4 regions of the Pantoea sp. Ae19-2 genome follow, and region 1 is predicted to be linked to each of the others. Evidence: predicted binding sites of a transcription regulator. Region 1 holds the regulator's gene; each other region holds the start of a gene.
The links. The regulator LexA, encoded in region 1, represses DNA repair genes until DNA is damaged. The targets are predictions, from matches to a motif close to TNCTGTATGTACATACAGNA.

Region 1 (4,213 bases):
TCAATGACTTGCATGTCATCATCGGTCAGCTTGCCCCATTTCTCTTTCATTTTTCCTTTGAACTGTTTCCAGTTACCACTCGCTTCGTCTTTATTCATTGCAGACCTCCACGTTATCCTTCGGTTTCGCATTATCTTGCAGTTAAGCAAAATCACGATATAAAGCGCTGGTCATCAGCGCCATTCAAAGTTAATTGTAGTAGGTAATCTCAGGATTGCCGGAAAAAATGAAAATATTATGTATCCTGCGTCATAATTCCGGCTGAGCGGTCAGGCATTGAACCAGGTGCCATTACGCCAGTGCTTACGCCAGACCAGCCACAAGGATAAGCCGCGCAGGGCCAGGAAAACGGCGATAGCCAGCCACAAACCATGGTTGCCCAGCCAAGGCAGTGTCGTGAGCGTCAGGAAGTAACCCAGCGCAGCCACTGCCATGCTGTTACGCATTTCTCTGCCCCGCGTTGCGCCAATAAACATGCCATCCAGTAGATAGCACCAGACGCCGATCAGCGGTAACACCATCTGCCAAATCAGAAAACTATCGGCCGCCTCTTGCAGTGCACGAATAGAAGTCAGCAAAGTCACGATCTGATAGCCAAAAAAAGCATAGGCCAGCGAGAAAAACAGCGCCACTAACAGGGCCTGGCGACAGGCAGACAACCATACCTGCTGCAGTCGGCTACCGTCTTTTGCCCCGTGTGCTTCGCCAGCAAAGGCCTCGACGGCATAGGCAAAGCCGTCCAGGGCATAAGCGGTAAAAGTGATAAACATCAGAAGGATAGCATTTACCGCTACCACATCCGGGCCAATACGGGCACCCAGTACGGTCAGCGAGGCAAAGCAGAGCTGCAAGAGCAATGAGCGCAGTAAGATATCGCGGTTAAGGCGAAGAAGGCGGTGAATATCGCCACGCCAGCTGCGGGCGAGCATATCAAACCTGATACCACGGAGCCTTAATACGCGCCACACCATTGCCATACCGACCAGCAACGTCGCGTATTCTGCCAGCGCGGTGGCGGTGGCAGCACCGGCCACGCCCCAGTGCAGGCCCAGAACCAACCAAAGATCTAACAGGATATTGATGACATTCCCCACCACCAGCAGGATGACGGGTGCCCGGGCATACTGAACGCCCAGCAGCCAGCCCAGGATTACCAGGTTAGCCAGCGTTGCGGGCGCGCTGAGCCAGCGAATATGAATAAACAGGGCAGCCTGTTCCAGCACCGACGGATCCCCACCGACAAAGCGGGTCGCCAATGCGGTGACGGGATAGCGGAGGAAGATAAACAGGATGCCGACCACCAGGGCGATGATCAGTGGCTGTGTCAGCGCACGCGCCAGCGCGGTCTTATCGCCCGCACCGAATGCCTGTGCCGTTAAGCCCGTAGTGCTCATGCGTAGAAAAAGCAGCAACATGAAGACAAAGCTGGTGACGGTCGTGCCTACGGCGACGCCGCCCAGATAGATCGGACTGTCGAGATGGCCAATAACGGCCGTATCGACCAAGCCGAGCAAAGGAACCGTAATATTTGACAGGATCATGGGCAGCGCTAACCGCCACAGTTTTTTATCGGTAGCCGTCAGAAAGCGCATTCGTGAATCCGTGCGATGAACCGCCGGGGTTTCAGGTCAACCCACAGCGGAAAAGTAAGGACAAGCAGGGGAATAGTAAGATTGACGAAAGCCGACAATCTTAACCGGTTTTACAGCCACTCACCGTTACGCACAATGCCCACGGCCAGACCTTCAACGGTCAGTGACTGGGCACGGGTGTCAACAACGATAGGCTCGAAATCATTGTTTTCAGGTAAGAGATGCACCACAGAACCCTGCTTTTTCCAGCGTTTTACCGTGACTTCGTCATCGATGCGCGCCACCACAACCTGACCATTGCGCACGTCCTGCGTTTTGTGTACGGCCAGCAGATCGCCATCCATGATGCCGATGTCTTTCATTGACATACCGCTTACGCGCAGCAGGAAATCCGCTGAAGGCTTGAACATGTCGGGATCCACTTTGTAATGCGTTTCAATGTGTTCCTGGGCCAGTAATGGCTCACCGGCGGCAACACGACCGATCAGCGGCAGGCCCTCTGATGGCTCTTCTTCCATTAACAAACGGATACCGCGGGACGCACCAGAGACAATTTCAATCACGCCTTTACGCGCCAGTGCTTTCAGGTGTTCTTCGGCCGCATTGGGCGAACGAAAACCGAGTTGTGCAGCAATTTCTGCACGCGTTGGCGGCATGCCTGTTTGATTAATGTGGTCGCGAATCAAGTCGTAGACCTGTTGCTGCCTGCTGGTTAATGCTTTCATCCCGCCCCCTGGTTGTTTATACAGTCGCTGTGAGTATATACAGGTATTGGTGAAATGGAAACCAAAACTCAGGTCAAAATCAGTTATTTGAGCCGAGATGGAACGCTTATCGCAAATGCGACCAAAGCAGCGTTCCCCAGACAAAAAGGGCCAGTAATATTGCGATAAAAACGGCAGCGGATCCCATGTCTTTTGCCCGCCCGGCAAGCGGATGACGCTCTTGGCCTGTGCGGTCTACCACGGCTTCTATCGCGCTGTTCAGGACTTCGACAATAATCACCAGCACGACAGAACCAATCATCAGGATGCGCGAAACAGTATCGACATCCAGCCAGCAGGCCAGGATAATCGCCACCACTGCGGCAACCGCTTCCTGACGAAAAGCGGCTTCGTGCTGCCAGGCAGCACGCAGACCTTGCCATGAATAGCCGGCCGCTTTCACAATACGGTTAAGGCCGGTGGCATTATTTGTCATAATAAAGGAACTCTTTTCAAAGGATTGACGTCAATATTGGGCAGCGCACAATTGTCGCTGTCACAGATTTTTGCTGCGCTTTCTGATAAGCTTGCGCCGCTTTGCTAACAAGAGGCTTCATATTGTCTATGTCAGGTTGGCGTATACTTTTTTATAAATTACTGAATTTACCCCTTTCGTTTCTGGTAAAGAGTAAGGCCATTCCGGCCGATCCCGTATCCGAACATGGGCTGGATCCTACCCGGCCTATTATGTATGTCCTGCCTTATGATTCAAAGGCCGATCTCCTCACTTTGCGTGCGCAGTGCATCCGGCACGATCTGCCCGATCCGCTCTCACCACTGGAGATTGACGGGGCCCTGTTGCCGCGCCATGTCTTTATTCACGACGGTCCGCGCGTGTTCCCCTATTTCGTGCCCAGCGTCGAGTCGGTAAAAATCTTCCACGAATATCTTGATCTGCACCGCAGTAATCCTGAGCTTGATATTCAGATGTTACCGGTTTCAGTTATGTTTGGTCGTGCACCTGGCCGGGAAGTGCAGGGTGAAGACAATCCACCGCATTTGCGCTTGCTTAACGGCGTACAAAAATTCTTTGCCGTGCTCTGGCATGGACGTGACAGTTTTGTGCGCTTCTCACCGACCGTCTCTCTGCGTCGTATGGCGACTGAGCACGGCACGGATAAATCCATCGCCCAGAAACTGGCCCGGGTTGCCCGTATCCACTTTGCCCGTCAGCGTCTGGCGGCTGTTGGCCCGCGCCTTCCCGCGCGCCAGGATTTGTTCAACCGCCTGCTGCAATCGAAGGCGATTGAAAAAGCGGTAGAAGACGAAGCACGCAGTAAAAAGATTTCCCATGAGAAAGCGCAGCAGAACGCCATCGAGATGATGGAAGAGATTGCCGCCAACTTCTCCTATGAAGCCATTCGCGTGACGGACCGGGTAATGGGCTGGCTCTGGAGCCGCCTCTATCAGGGTATCAATGTGAACGGCGGTGAGCGCGTGCGTCAGTTGGCGCAGGACGGACACGAGATCGTTTATGTGCCCTGCCACCGCAGCCACATGGATTACCTGCTGCTGTCTTACGTGCTGTATCACCAGGGGCTGGTACCGCCGCACATCGCCGCCGGTATTAACCTGAATTTCTGGCCTGCCGGGCCGATTTTCCGCCGTCTGGGTGCCTTCTTTATTCGCCGTACCTTTAAGGGCAACAAGCTCTACTCCACCGTTTTCCGCGAATATCTGGGCGAGCTTTTTACCCGCGGCTATTCCGTCGAGTACTTCGTTGAAGGCGGCCGTTCACGTACTGGCCGACTGCTGGATCCTAAAACCGGGACGTTATCCATGACGCTGCAGGCCATGTTGCGCGGCGGTACGCGCCCTATCACGTTAGTGCCTATTTACATCGGCTATGAACACGTC
Region 2 (4,213 bases), 1.2 Mb from region 1:
GCCAGCAGTCGTGAGATCGCCGTGGGTGTCGGCATGAGTGGCTGGCAGCGTTTGTGGCAGGTTGAGCTTGCGCTGGCGGCACCGGTGATCATTGCCGGGATACGTAACTCCGTCATCATCAATATCGGCACGGCGGCCATCGCCTCTACCGTCGGGGCAAAGAGCCTGGGATCGCCCATCATCATCGGCCTGAGCGGCTTTAATACCGCCTATGTCATACAAGGCGCGTTGCTGGTCGGGCTGTTAGCGATCGTCAGCGATCGCCTGTTTGAACGGCTGCAGCGCCGTCTTAGCGTGAATGAACGATAAGTGAATAGCCAACCAGCATAAGTCCACTGGTGCCGCCGATAGCCATAATGGCAAACAGCGTGGCAAAAAATGTTTTTTTCCAGTTCATAACTAACCTGAGGGTGTTTACGTCAAGGCGGGGATAATAGCGCGCGCAAGGCAGCAGTCATAGTGCCGAGCGTGCGTTTTTATTTCAGTGTGCGTCGTGCAAACGTACAGAGAATCCCTGTTCTTGCCAGTGTGCCAGCTGTTCCTGCTGACGGCGCGTCAGTCTTTTACCGGTAAAAACAAACATATTTAGCCCCGGAAATAACTCGGGCCGGGGAACATCAAGCGGTTCGGCAAGGACGTCGATGCGCCAGCCGTGCTGCGACAGTCGCCATCCTTCCAGCCAGATGCGCGTGCGATCTTCAATGCCCCAGCCAATAATCAGCGCTTCTTTACCGGCTTTTTTGCGACTGCTTGCCAGACAAAAAGCCACGTAGTCGATCAGGATGCCATCCAGCAGGCTGCACATTGTCCGTGCTGTATTCTGATCCAGGCTGAGTTTCTGCCTTATGGGCATAAAAACGTGATCGATCAAGGCATCAACCGCATGTTCGCGACCAATTAAAGCGATCTTGTTGCGTAGCTTAGCCGGTCTTACATGGCGCAGTATGCTGATGAGTTCGTCCTGCATGGCGGTCCAGCCATCGTTGGAATCAACATCTCCACCTTCCAGTAGTGCTTTGACCTTGCCTACTGGTACTCCACTTTCAATCCAGCGCATGATTTCCTGGATACGCTGAACATCTTCTTCATCGAACTGTCGATGACCGCCTTCGGTACGTTGTGGTTTCAATAATCCATAACGTCGTTGCCAGGCGCGTAAGGTAACCGGATTTATGCCACAGCGTTCGGCGACATCGCCGATACTGTATAAGGTCATATTTACCTCTTTAAACTGACCTGAGTTAAAACACCATAACGAAGCCTGTTAAGTTGTACAACCAATTTTTAGATGTACAACTTGACGGCTGCGCTTAATTGTTGTTCTATCTCAATTATGAGATTTATTTTTCATAAGTGAGATGAAACATGTCTTTTGATAATACGGAGCAACGCTTAGCAGCCCGCCTTGCAGAATTACGGATGAAGCAGGGTTGGTCACTTGATGAACTCTCAACCGCCACCGGCATTAGCCGGCCCACATTATCGCGTATTGAGCGTGCTGAAACCAGCCCAACGGCTGCCCTGCTTAATCGTTTGTGTGTGGCTTACAGTCTGACCATGTCGCGCCTGCTGAGTGAAGTGGAAGCGGAAAGCGATCTCCTGATCCCTCGCGAGCGCCAGCCGATCTGGAACGACGAAGCCAGTGGATTTAGCCGCCGCAATGTCTCACCGCCCGCCCATAATTTCCGCTGTGAGCTGATCGAAGGCACACTGCGGCCCGGCGCGCGCGTCGAATACGACGCGCCACCGCTACAGGGCATGGAACAACATATCTGGATGCAACAGGGACAGCTGACGATAACCATGGGCGCGCAGAGCTGGACCTTAGCACCCGGTGACAGCCTGCGTTTTCATCTTAGCGGCGCGTCCGCTTTTCAGGCACATCTCACTGAAGGTGCCCGCTACTTACTGGTGGTCTGCAAATCATGATGACGTATCAACAACTCAGCGCCGCTGAGGCACAGCAGGTTTTACCCGAACTGGCCCAGGTCTTACAGGCCTGTGTGGCCGAGGGTGCCAGCATCGGTTTTATCGATCCTGAAAACATCAGCGTGATGACCCTTTTTTGGCAAAATCAGCTTGCCGCGCTGGAAAAAGGCCAGAGTGAACTGCTGGTTGCCCGCCAGCATGGCCGGGTGGTGGGCACCGTGATGCTCAATGACAGCGCCATGCCCAATGGAAGCCATCGGGCCGAAGTCAGTAAGCTGCTCGTGCATCCGCAGGCGCGGCGGCAGGGGATAGCGCGCAGGTTAATGCAGCAGGCAGAACAGCGGGCGCATCAGAAGGGAAAACGCCTGCTGGTGCTGGACACCCGATCCGGGGACGTGGCCAGCGATCTTTATCGCGCGCTGCACTGGCAGGTTGCGGGTGAGATTCCCGCCTATGCGCAGTCTATTGAGGGAAAACTGGACGCGACCACAGTGATGTTTAAGGTGCTGGATTCGCACGGCGGCTGAAGTACAGGCCTTCGGGCCGCCGCCTTATCCCTGCGCAACACGCAACACGCAACAACGCGCCACGGCGGCTGTGGCCTGCTGTTGACCCTAAAGCACGAGCAGGCCTTTTCTGAAGCCAGCACGAAAAAACAGACCCGAAAGCTGACGTCACTGCGATACTGTGTAAAAATACAGGCCATCGAGTAAAGTGGTAATCTTAACATGGCCCTGACAGCAGCATTAAAAAGCCAGATCGCACAGTGGTATAAAGCGCTGCAGCAACAGGTGCCAGACTTTATTCCCCGTCCTGCCCAGCGGCAGATGATCGCGGAAGTCGCGAAATGTCTGTCGGGTGATGACGGGCGCCACCTGGCTGTCGAAGCGCCGACTGGCGTGGGTAAAACCCTTTCGTATCTTATTCCGGGCATCGCCGTCAGCCGCGCGGAAGAGAAGCGGCTGGTGATCAGCACGGCCAACGTCGCCTTGCAGGATCAGATCTTCAGCAAAGATTTGCCGTTGCTTAAAAAAATCATTCCGGATCTCACCTTTACTGCGGCCTTTGGCCGCGGGCGCTATGTGTGTCCGCGCAATCTGGCCGCGCTGGTCGCAGACGATAATCAGCAGGCCGATTTGCTGTTCTACCTGGATGACGAAGCGGTCAGCAGCACCAAAGAAGAGCAGATTCAGTGCGGACGGCTGCAAAAGTCACTGGATCGCTACCAGTGGGACGGCCTGCGCGATCACAGCGAGGAGAACGTCAGCGACAGCCTGTGGCAGCGTCTGTCTACTGACAAAGCCAGTTGCCTTGGCGTGCATTGCCGCTGGTATCGCGAATGTCCGTTTTTCGTTGCCCGGCGGGAAATCGAGCAGGTCGATGTGGTGGTGGCCAACCACGCGCTGGTGATGGCGGCCATGGAAAACGAATCGGTGCTGCCCCCGGCCAAAAATCTGATGCTGGTGCTGGATGAAGGGCATCACCTGCCTGAAGTGGCGCGTGATGCCCTGGAGATGAGCGCCGATATCACGCCCGGCTGGACCAGCCTGCAGCTCGATCTGTTTGTGAAGCTGGTGGAGGCGATTATGAGCCAGATGCGGCCCAAATCACCCCCGCCGCTGGCTAATCCCGAACGTCTTAAAGCCCACTGTGATGAACTGCGCGAACGCCTTGCCACCATAAGTGAGGCATTAAGTCCATTGCTTCCGCCGCACAATCAGCCCGGCGAGTTTCGTTTCGTGTTGGGCACCTTACCCGACGAGCTGCTGGCGCTGTGCGCCCGGCTGTTCAAGCTGAGCGACGGGCTACGTGGGCTCAGCGAAGGGTTGATTAACGCCTTGAGTGAACAAACCGGAAGCGTCGATCTCGTGCGTCTGCACCGCAATTTATTGCAGCTCAACCGCCACTTTGGCTGGTTTGAATCAGTCAGCAAGCTGTGGCGACTGGCTGCGATGGAAAAAGCCTCTGGTGCGCCCGTTTCAAAATGGATAACCCGTGAACTGCGCGACGGTCAGGCACACCTGTTCTTCCACTGCGCGGGAATTCGCGTCTGCGATCAGCTGGAAAAAATGCTGTGGCGCAAGATTCCTCACGTTGTCGTGACCTCCGCGACCTTGCGCTCATTGAACAGCTTTAGCCGCCTGCAGGAAATGTCGGGGTTGAATGAAAAGGCGGGCGACCGTTTTGTGGCACTGGCGTCGCCGTTCAGCCACGTCGATCAGGGCAAGCTGGTGATCCCGCAGATGCGCTACGAACCGTTGATGGCGAATGAGGCTGAGCACAT
Region 3 (4,213 bases), 1.7 Mb from region 1:
GTGGGGACTTTTGCATTGGGCTGGCTGTTACCCCGGCTTGAGGCGTTCCGTCAGCAGCATCCGGCGCTGGAACTGAACGTACGCACCAACAATAACGTGGTCAACCTGGCGGGCGAGGGCGTGGACTATGCGATTCGGTTTGGCTCTGGCGCCTGGCCCGCCACGCAGAATGAACGGCTGTTTACGGCTCCGCTTACGGTGCTTTGTCGCCCCGACGTTGCCCGCCGCCTGCAACAACCCGCCTGCCTGTTACGGGAAAATCTGTTACGTTCCTACCGGGCTGATGAGTGGGACAGCTGGTTTACGGCAGCGGGGATCACACCGCCCAGGATCACCGGCCCGGTATTTGACTCGTCACGTCTGATGATTGAGGCCGCGTTTCATACGGGCGGCGTTGCGCTGGTGCCGGCGTGCATGTTCCAGCGTGAACTGGATGCCGGTACGCTGGCCCGTCCTTTTGCGCTAGAGATTGATGTCGGCAGCTACTGGCTAACCTGGCTCCGTTCAAAGAAGATGACGCCATCGATGGAAATATTCCGTGAATGGATAGGGCGGCGGGCAACAGGCGAAGGCGAATAGCCGGATAAGCCGGACAGCCTGTTGTGAATAACATTACTCGGGTCGAGGTAACCCGCGTTAACCGGATTAAGAGAGCAAGGCGGCCTGTGAGCCGCCAGCGGTTTTTTCACTGGCCCCTTCGTCACAGGCGTAAAAAACAGGGATTCATTTTATTATGCCCACTCTGCGTTCAGGAATGCTCTGCGCCGCTTTTTCATTTTCGCTGGTTTCCCGGTAATTAAGAAACCAGATGATAAACTCACTGTTATTTTTCACGCCAAGTTTTTTCATGACACGTTGCTTAATATAATATGCAGCGTGCACGGGAAGCGCCATCCAGTCTGCTATTTTATTCATTTCCATTCCCGTCATAAAAAACCACGTTAATGAAATTTCATCGGTTGTTAAAGATACTTTTTTTCCGTGACGGTTTTTTAATTCCATGCTGTGCTCCTTTCCCTTATAAGGCTGTCAGGTCAGGGCGCATCATAGCGCTGGGCGGCGGTGAGAACACTTCACGTATTCTTTACTTATCTTAATAATTATATTAACAGTTAAATCAGGTGTTTATATGTCTTCATCAGATCTGATCTACGCAGGCATGATCAGAAGCAGTCAGGAAAAGCATCTCTTACCGCACCGCGATATCGGGCGCGCCCCGCCGGGGGCCAGCTGAAACGGCTTATCACTGACGGGCCTGGTTTCTGTGATTCCGCTTTATCGAACGGTGTGCTGTGCGTGCGGGGATAAATACCCTGTCCTGGCATCAGGCCGGGAAGAAGAATAAAAACGGCCGGAGGTTAACGCAACAGGCGGCGCCTTGTGTCTTTCATGTTGTGTCTTTCATCAAATCGCTATCTGAATAGCGATACGTCGGTATTAATATAAGGCATAACGACAATCATTATTTGCAGTTTATTATTGGCAGAAAATTAAATCAGTCAGCGCCAGAATACAAATGCTGTCGATGTTTACGCTGCCGTTCATCGGGACCAAACAGAAAAGCGCGTTAATTAACGGGAAACATGCAGGTGAACGGCCCACTGAAATACCGTGCGTGTAACCGTTTCAGGGTCGTGAACATGACGCAGCCACGGCGTCAGACAAAAAGCGCGCCACGAACAAAACAGGTTAAGGCGCAGAGAAAGCCGCAGGTGAAAGAATGACCTGAATGCAGGATTGCTGAACAGTTGCGTAAAACCTGCCCGGCGCGGCTGCAAAAAAATCTGTATCCACATCAACCGCTTCATATAAACCCTTGCCATTTCACTTGATCAAACCCGTTGATCGCGATTACTGTAATTATATACAGTTATTTTGGAAGGGAGGTAAATGTGGAGCTTATCAGGCCAGCAAACGTCAGTGCGTTACTCGCGTTGCCGCTGTTTATGGAGCGGGTGCCATGTGGTTTTCCATCGCCGGCTCAGGACTACGTAGAGCAACGTATTGATTTGAACAAGCTGATCGTTCAGCACCCCAGTTCGACCTACTTTGTACGGGTAAGTGGAGAGTCGATGACCGGCGCAGGCATTAATGACGGCGATATGCTGGTGGTGGACAGCGCGCTAAGAGCCTCGCATGGCGATATCGTGGTCGCCTCTGTCGAGGGGGAATTTACCGTTAAGCGTCTTCAGCTTCAGCCCTGTCTGCAACTGATGCCGATGAACCGGCAGTTTAAACCGATTGCGATTAGCACGGAGGATGCGCTGGAAGTGTTTGGTGTGGTGACCTATGTGATCAAGTCGGTTTATTAATCATGTTTGCGCTGGTGGACGTGAACAACTTTTATGCCTCCTGTGAAACGGTGTTTCGGCCCGATCTCAAAGGAAAGCCCATTATTGTGTTATCTAACAACGATGGCTGTGTGATTGCACGCAATGCGGAGGCAAAAGCCCTGGGCATTACGATGGCCGTGCCCTTTTTCAAAATGCGGGAGATTATTGCCCGTCACAACGTGCAGGTTTTTAGTTCCAACTACGCCCTTTATGCGGATATGAGTACCAGAGTGATGACGCTGCTGGAGGAAATGGCGCCCTCGGTAGAGATTTATTCCATTGACGAAGCCTTTCTGGATCTGACGGGCGTCAGTCACTGTATGTCGCTCGACACCTTCGGCCGCGAGATCAAAACCCGAATAAAAAAAGAAGTTCATCTCAATGTGTGCGTCGGCATTGCCCCCACCAAGACGCTGGCAAAGCTGGCTAACCATGCCGCAAAAAAGTGGAGTAAGACAGGCGGTGTTCTGGATTTGTCCAACAGAGATCGACAGAAAAAGTTGCTTTCACTTGTGCCGGTCGCCGATATATGGGGCGTTGGCAGACGGCTCAGCCAGCGACTTGAGGAAATGGGGATTAAAACGGCAGATGATTTAGCCTGCCAGAGCACCAGCCTGATTCGTAAAAATTTCAGCGTGGTGCTGGAGCGCACCGTAAGAGAGTTGCGCGGCGAACCCTGTCAGGATCTGGAGGCGCTCGAACCCACCAAACAACAGATTATGTGCTCACGCTCCTTCAGCAGTCGCCTGTCAGACTATACGCAGGTGCGGCAGGCCGTCTGCACCTACGCCGAACGTGCGGCCGAAAAACTTCGCAAAGAAAAACAGTACTGCAGACAAATCGGTGTGTTTTTGCGCACCAGTCCACACGCGCCCGGCGAAAATTTTTACGGTAATCAGGCCACGGGGCAACTCCTGACGCCGTCTCACGATACGCGCGACATCATCCGGGTGGCGACCGAGATGCTCGACTATATCTGGATAGAAGGGCATCGCTATATCAAGGCCGGCATTGTCCTGAGTGATTTTTTCGACCATGGCGTAACGCAGCTGGATCTGTTCGACGAACGATCGGTTAACCCCGGCCGTAACGATCTGATGCAGGTGATCGATTTGATTCACAAAGAGGGCAAAGGAAAGATGTGGTTTGCCGGGCAGGGGACGGAAAAACGCTGGGCCATGAAGCGCGAGATGCTGTCGCCGGCTTACACCACCCGCCTGAGCGATTTGCCCGTGGTGAAGTGACGGCGGCCGTCGTGACATCGGTTTCAGGCGCGGTCATAAGACGGAATGCTCTCATAAAGGGTCCGTTTTGTGCTGCCGCTCTGCGTAAACCAGGCTTTCTGGTCTAGGATGAAACAGGTATTCATTCGCCCTTAAGGAGAGCATTGTCATGTCAGAACTCAGTAAATCTCCAGTGGCCGATCAGGCTGAACATAACGCGTTTTTCCCGTCAGCCTATTCTCTTGACCAGTTCACCAGCCCTAAATCCGATCTGAGCGATGCTGAATACGCGCAACCGTACTCAGGGCACAAAAAAATTCTGGTCATCTGCGCTGACGAGCGCTATCTGCCGCTGGATAACGACACGCTGTTTTCAACCGGGAATCATCCCATTGAAACCCTGCTGCCGCTGTACCACCTGTATCAGGCCGGCTTTCAGTTTGACGTGGCCACGCTGTCCGGACAGATGGTGAAGTTTGAACACTGGGCAATGCCCCAACAGGATGAGGTGGTGGTCGGATTTTACAACCATTGCCTGGCGCTGTTCCGTTCACCTTTAACGCTAAGCGACGTGGTGGCATCACTTACGCCTCATTCAGACTATGCCGGTGTGTTTATTCCGGGGGGGCACGGTGCGTTGATTGGGCTGCCAGAAAG
Region 4 (4,213 bases), on a different contig from region 1:
TGACATGGTCTGCACCACCTGCCCAACCAGCGCTTCGCCCCGGCTGGCGATTGAGGTGGCATTTTCGGTCAGATTCGTGGCCTGTTGAGCATTATCGGCATTCAGGCGAACCGTTGCGCTGATTTGCTCCATGCTGGCTGCAGTCTCCTCCAGCGCAGCCGCCTGCTGTTCGGTACGCGATGCCAGATCGAGGTTACCACTGGCAATCTCGCTAGCCCCTTCTCGCACCGACGCGCTGGCATCTTTGATTTGGCCCACAATAGATTGCAGCTGGCTTTGCATGGTATGCAGCGCATAAAACAGGCTGCTGTTGTCGCCCGGTGCAACGTGAAAGCGGTTACTGAGCTTACCTTCCGCAACCGCCAGCGCTATTTTGGCTGCCTCTGCAGGCTCGCCGCCGAGCGGACGCATGACTTTGCGATTGAACAAGAGCCCCAGTACCGCGCCGACCAACAGGATGCTTACCAGCATCAGTCCGATAGCCCAGTAGAGTTGGCGATTCGCCGCAGCCATCACCTGGCTGACCGGTGCGACAATTCCAACGTACCAGGGCTTATCGCTATTGCCTACCGTGACCGGATACCAGGTATACATGGCTTTTTCGCCCAGCACCGGGTCGTCATGTTCCACAATTTGCTGGGTGAAATTGTCTTTTTCCCCCTTCCACGCTTTGCCCGCCTCATCTTTATCTGGCGAGGAAACGACTTTGCCTGTGTTAGAGAGCAACAGGGCATAACCGGTGTCCTGCCAGGGTTTTATCTGGTTAACTTTCTTTTGTAGTGAGGCAAGGGAGATATCGGAAGTCACCACGCCGTAAAGTTTACCCTGATCGATAATGGGTGAGGCTACAGAGGTCAATAACGTTGGTATACCATTGTAGGCATAACTGTAGGGCTCAATCAGCGTATCTTTTCTTGTCTGCTGGGGAACCAGATAATAATCACCCTGACCCGGCGTTAAAAAGGACAGTAACGGATGCATGGCGTAATTACCGGCCTGATCGCGGTCAACAAACCAGGCATAACGGCCCTGTGGCGGCTGTCCGCTCTGACCTGCAAATTCAGCATCACGACCATCAAACGCGTTGGGTTCAAAAATCACAGACATCGAGAGATAATCAGGATTGGCTCTGAGTGAATATTCCATGATTCTGTCAGCGACTTTACGATCGTTAATGCCCGCTTTGGGCAGAGCAATCAGACTTTGGCCTAAGCTGTGCGCCATATTAAGGGCATAACTCAGCTCTTGTTGAATTTGCAGCCCGCGACTTTGAGCGATCTGCTGCAGATAATGTTCGGCCAGCGTTTTTTGTTCTTTTGCCGACTGCCAGCTCAGAACACCAATCGTCACGGTAAACCCAAGCGTAATCGTCAGGCCGCCCGCAAGAAGCATCTGCGTGCGGGTACTCATGGTTTTTTTAATGGGTTGAGTGGTCATATTGATTCCCCTGGAATACACCGGCTAAATTGACCACCCTGTCAGATACACTCTTTCATGTCCCTGGAATAACTATCGGCGCGCCAGAATTTAACTTTAATAAGATGAGTCAAAGCCAGAATCGGCTCACATTATCCGTTGCGGGCAAAAAGAGGATTTATGATTTCGAAAGACAACGCAGAACATTATGTTTGGGGAAATAACTGTGATGGTTGGCATCTGCTGAAACGCCAGGATTTAAGCATTATTCATGAACATATGCCGCCTGCGACTGCTGAAACCCGACACTTTCACGTTCAGTCTCGCCAGTTCTTTTTTGTTTTAGAGGGAGAGCTGACGATGGAAATTGAGGGCATCGTGCATCTCCTTCAGGCGCAGCAAGGCATTGAGATCTCACCGGGTGCGAAACATCAGGCACGTAACGACGGAAATGACAGTGTCACTTTTTTAGTTATTTCCCATCCGACGACCCGAGGCGATCGGACCGATCTGACCTGAACATGGCCATAATAATACGCAGGAATCCGTTACTGATCTGAATAGTATTGATATGAAACAATACATAGACGGGGATTAAATGGCAGTCTGTGCCCTCTTCTAACCAGGCATAACTGAACCGGGAACCCATTCATGCTAAACAAATCAGGCTGGTTTCATGGTTATGTACTTTGCATGACGTGCATGGCCAGATACCTTCATCACTATGCTTTTGCCGTGACGCATTTGATTCGCTGAGAAGGATCAAAAGACCCACGCTGAGTCGGTCATTGACGGATAAAAGACAGGAAACGAGAGTGGTTATGCCGGAAGCAGGCTTCCGGCATAACCCAGTCAGGCGGCTTTGACGGCGCGGACTTTCTTGTCACTTTGCGGCGCATGATCAGCATCCGTCGCTTCAGGGGCGCTACCGCCTGAGGTTGACTGAGGCAATTTACTGGTGCGAAGAATGTGCTGCACGGCGTCTTTTTGTTCTGCCAGCAACAGGCCGAGTGTTTCAGCCTGAGATTCATCCATCTCCGCCTGATGAGTCAGCAACCAGTCGGTGAACGCTTCCGCCATATCCAGCATTTTGTCGTAGGCATCAGCCTCTTTTTTGTTGGCAAATGTCATCTTCTCTTCACCTTTTCTGACCACTACAAATTTTGTCTCAACAGCCATAGTTTTGCCCTCAGGTACTGTGTATTTATACAGCATACCACAGTAATCCGCATTTTCCAGAGAAGAATCACCACGCCCGATAAACCTGAAATGCGGTTCAGATTTTACAACGACGTGGTCAGCCCCGCCCCGCGCATCACGCCAGAAGCGCTTGCATAAAATCGGCCAGGGCTTTTCGAGGATCGTCTTCTTCAGAGACGATCATTTCAATGCCCCACTGACCCAGCACTTCTTTTGCCACCGGGTTATTGCGGTTAGTGAAAAGGTACGACTTGGGGCGCGCAGTGGCCAGGCCCGTGCGCCCCCACATTTTGGTCAGGCGATAAAACAGCAGACGAATATTAAAGTCACTGATGCTGTAGCCCACGAACAACACCGAATTCCCCATGACATCATGGGTCAGTTTGATATCCAGCGGCGAATCAAAATAGAGGCGCTCAAAGTAACTGCTTTCATCTAAAACGATGGAGGTATCATCATCAAAGTCGCCGTGCAGTTTAATGATGTGGCGCTTGTCTTCAGTTAATGACACCAGATCGGCCGCATTCGCGACTTTTGAGTAAGGCACACCGTGCGCCTCATGTGCCGCTTCCAGCCAGCGGTCATAATTGGTGGTATAGATACGCGAAAAGTTGCCCTGCGTGATCATGGTGTGAATTTCAGAGCTACGAACATCAATATCCGGCCGATGCCATTCGCGATCCATCCAGCTTCTCAACGGCCCTAGCGATCCTTTTTTTTGCTTATAGTATTCGGCCAGGGAAAGGTGCGTACCATAGGTATTAAAAATTTTGGGATCGTACCCCAGCTCGTTGGCCAGATGGGCAATGAGCTCATGCCATTCTGGCAGGCCAAGATTGCGGGACAGGCCTGCACCGGCAAAGAGTATCAGCTTACCGGAGTCATAAGCCCGCTTCAGTTCAGGTTTCATGCCACGCCTCGTGCTGTTTTTAAGAAGGACGCGAAGCGGTCCAGTGCAATGCGACGGTTTGAGATTTCATTTTTCTTGTCGCCCATCTCAGCGAAGGTTTGATCGTAGCCTTCAGGAATAAACACGCAGTCCCACTGAAAACCACGCGGGCCCGCCGGTTTTGAGGCAATAGTGCCACGTAATTCGCCGTAAAACTGATACATTTTGCGCCCGTCACAATAGCCCAGTACGGTTTTGGCCGTGACACCCTGGCTATCGAGGCCATTAACGAGGGAGGCAAAACGATCGGCATCCAGCCGGTTCCAGAATATGCGCGTCAGCCCCGCAGGCAGGCCATTCAGCCCATCGAGATAAAGTCCGGTATGCTCAACGAAGAGAGGACGCCCAATAATTGAGAAGGCTTTTGTGAGTTTGTCCCGCACCAAATCCAGCTCATTCTCTGTTTGAATTTCTTCAATACGACGAGCGATCGGCAAGACTTCGACGCCCACTGGCTCCAGGATTTCACGCACCTCCGCCAGTTTTTGCTCATTAGCCGAAAGGAATCTGATTTTCATACTTCTTCCAGGTGAATTAGTTTGCCTCAGACAGCGCTATCATAGCGGCAGAATGGAGGATTAACGCTGGTCAGTGTAGCGCAAATCCCTGACTTTCTGGCCTGGCAATTACGTCAAAACGTGATGGATC

Region 2: a site for LexA is predicted at 2,613-2,632, ahead of dinG (ATP-dependent DNA helicase DinG). Genes of this name have one in related genera too.
Region 3: a site for LexA is predicted at 1,853-1,872, ahead of umuD (translesion error-prone DNA polymerase V autoproteolytic subunit). Genes of this name have one in related genera too.
Region 4: a site for LexA is predicted at 2,611-2,630, ahead of AAIE03_RS20940 (YebG family protein). Genes of this name have one in related genera too.

Annotation. Positions count from the first base shown of each region.
Region 1 covers NZ_JBCHWE010000001.1:3,638,373-3,642,585, forward strand. Annotated here, with positions in the region: gene AAIE03_RS16735 (CsbD family protein) at 1-98, opposite strand, end outside; gene dinF (MATE family efflux transporter DinF) at 270-1,592, opposite strand; gene lexA (transcriptional repressor LexA) at 1,703-2,317, opposite strand; gene AAIE03_RS16750 (diacylglycerol kinase) at 2,424-2,792, opposite strand; gene plsB (glycerol-3-phosphate 1-O-acyltransferase PlsB) at 2,921-4,213, shown strand, end outside.
Region 2 covers NZ_JBCHWE010000001.1:2,480,017-2,484,229, reverse strand. Annotated here, with positions in the region: gene AAIE03_RS11495 (ABC transporter permease) at 1-309, shown strand, start outside; gene AAIE03_RS11490 (YohO family small membrane protein) at 290-397, opposite strand; gene AAIE03_RS11485 (MerR family transcriptional regulator) at 482-1,216, opposite strand; gene AAIE03_RS11480 (helix-turn-helix domain-containing protein) at 1,366-1,929, shown strand; gene AAIE03_RS11475 (GNAT family N-acetyltransferase) at 1,926-2,456, shown strand; gene dinG (ATP-dependent DNA helicase DinG) at 2,658-4,213, shown strand, end outside.
Region 3 covers NZ_JBCHWE010000001.1:1,911,280-1,915,492, reverse strand. Annotated here, with positions in the region: gene AAIE03_RS08800 (LysR family transcriptional regulator) at 1-579, shown strand, start outside; gene AAIE03_RS08795 (helix-turn-helix transcriptional regulator) at 724-1,002, opposite strand; gene umuD (translesion error-prone DNA polymerase V autoproteolytic subunit) at 1,893-2,312, shown strand; gene umuC (translesion error-prone DNA polymerase V subunit UmuC) at 2,315-3,577, shown strand; gene hchA (glyoxalase III HchA) at 3,726-4,213, shown strand, end outside.
Region 4 covers NZ_JBCHWE010000002.1:58,070-62,282, reverse strand. Annotated here, with positions in the region: gene AAIE03_RS20950 (methyl-accepting chemotaxis protein) at 1-1,437, opposite strand, end outside; gene AAIE03_RS20945 (cupin domain-containing protein) at 1,597-1,935, shown strand; gene AAIE03_RS20940 (YebG family protein) at 2,269-2,595, opposite strand; gene AAIE03_RS20935 (SIR2 family protein) at 2,732-3,526, opposite strand; gene AAIE03_RS20930 (non-canonical purine NTP pyrophosphatase) at 3,523-4,083, opposite strand.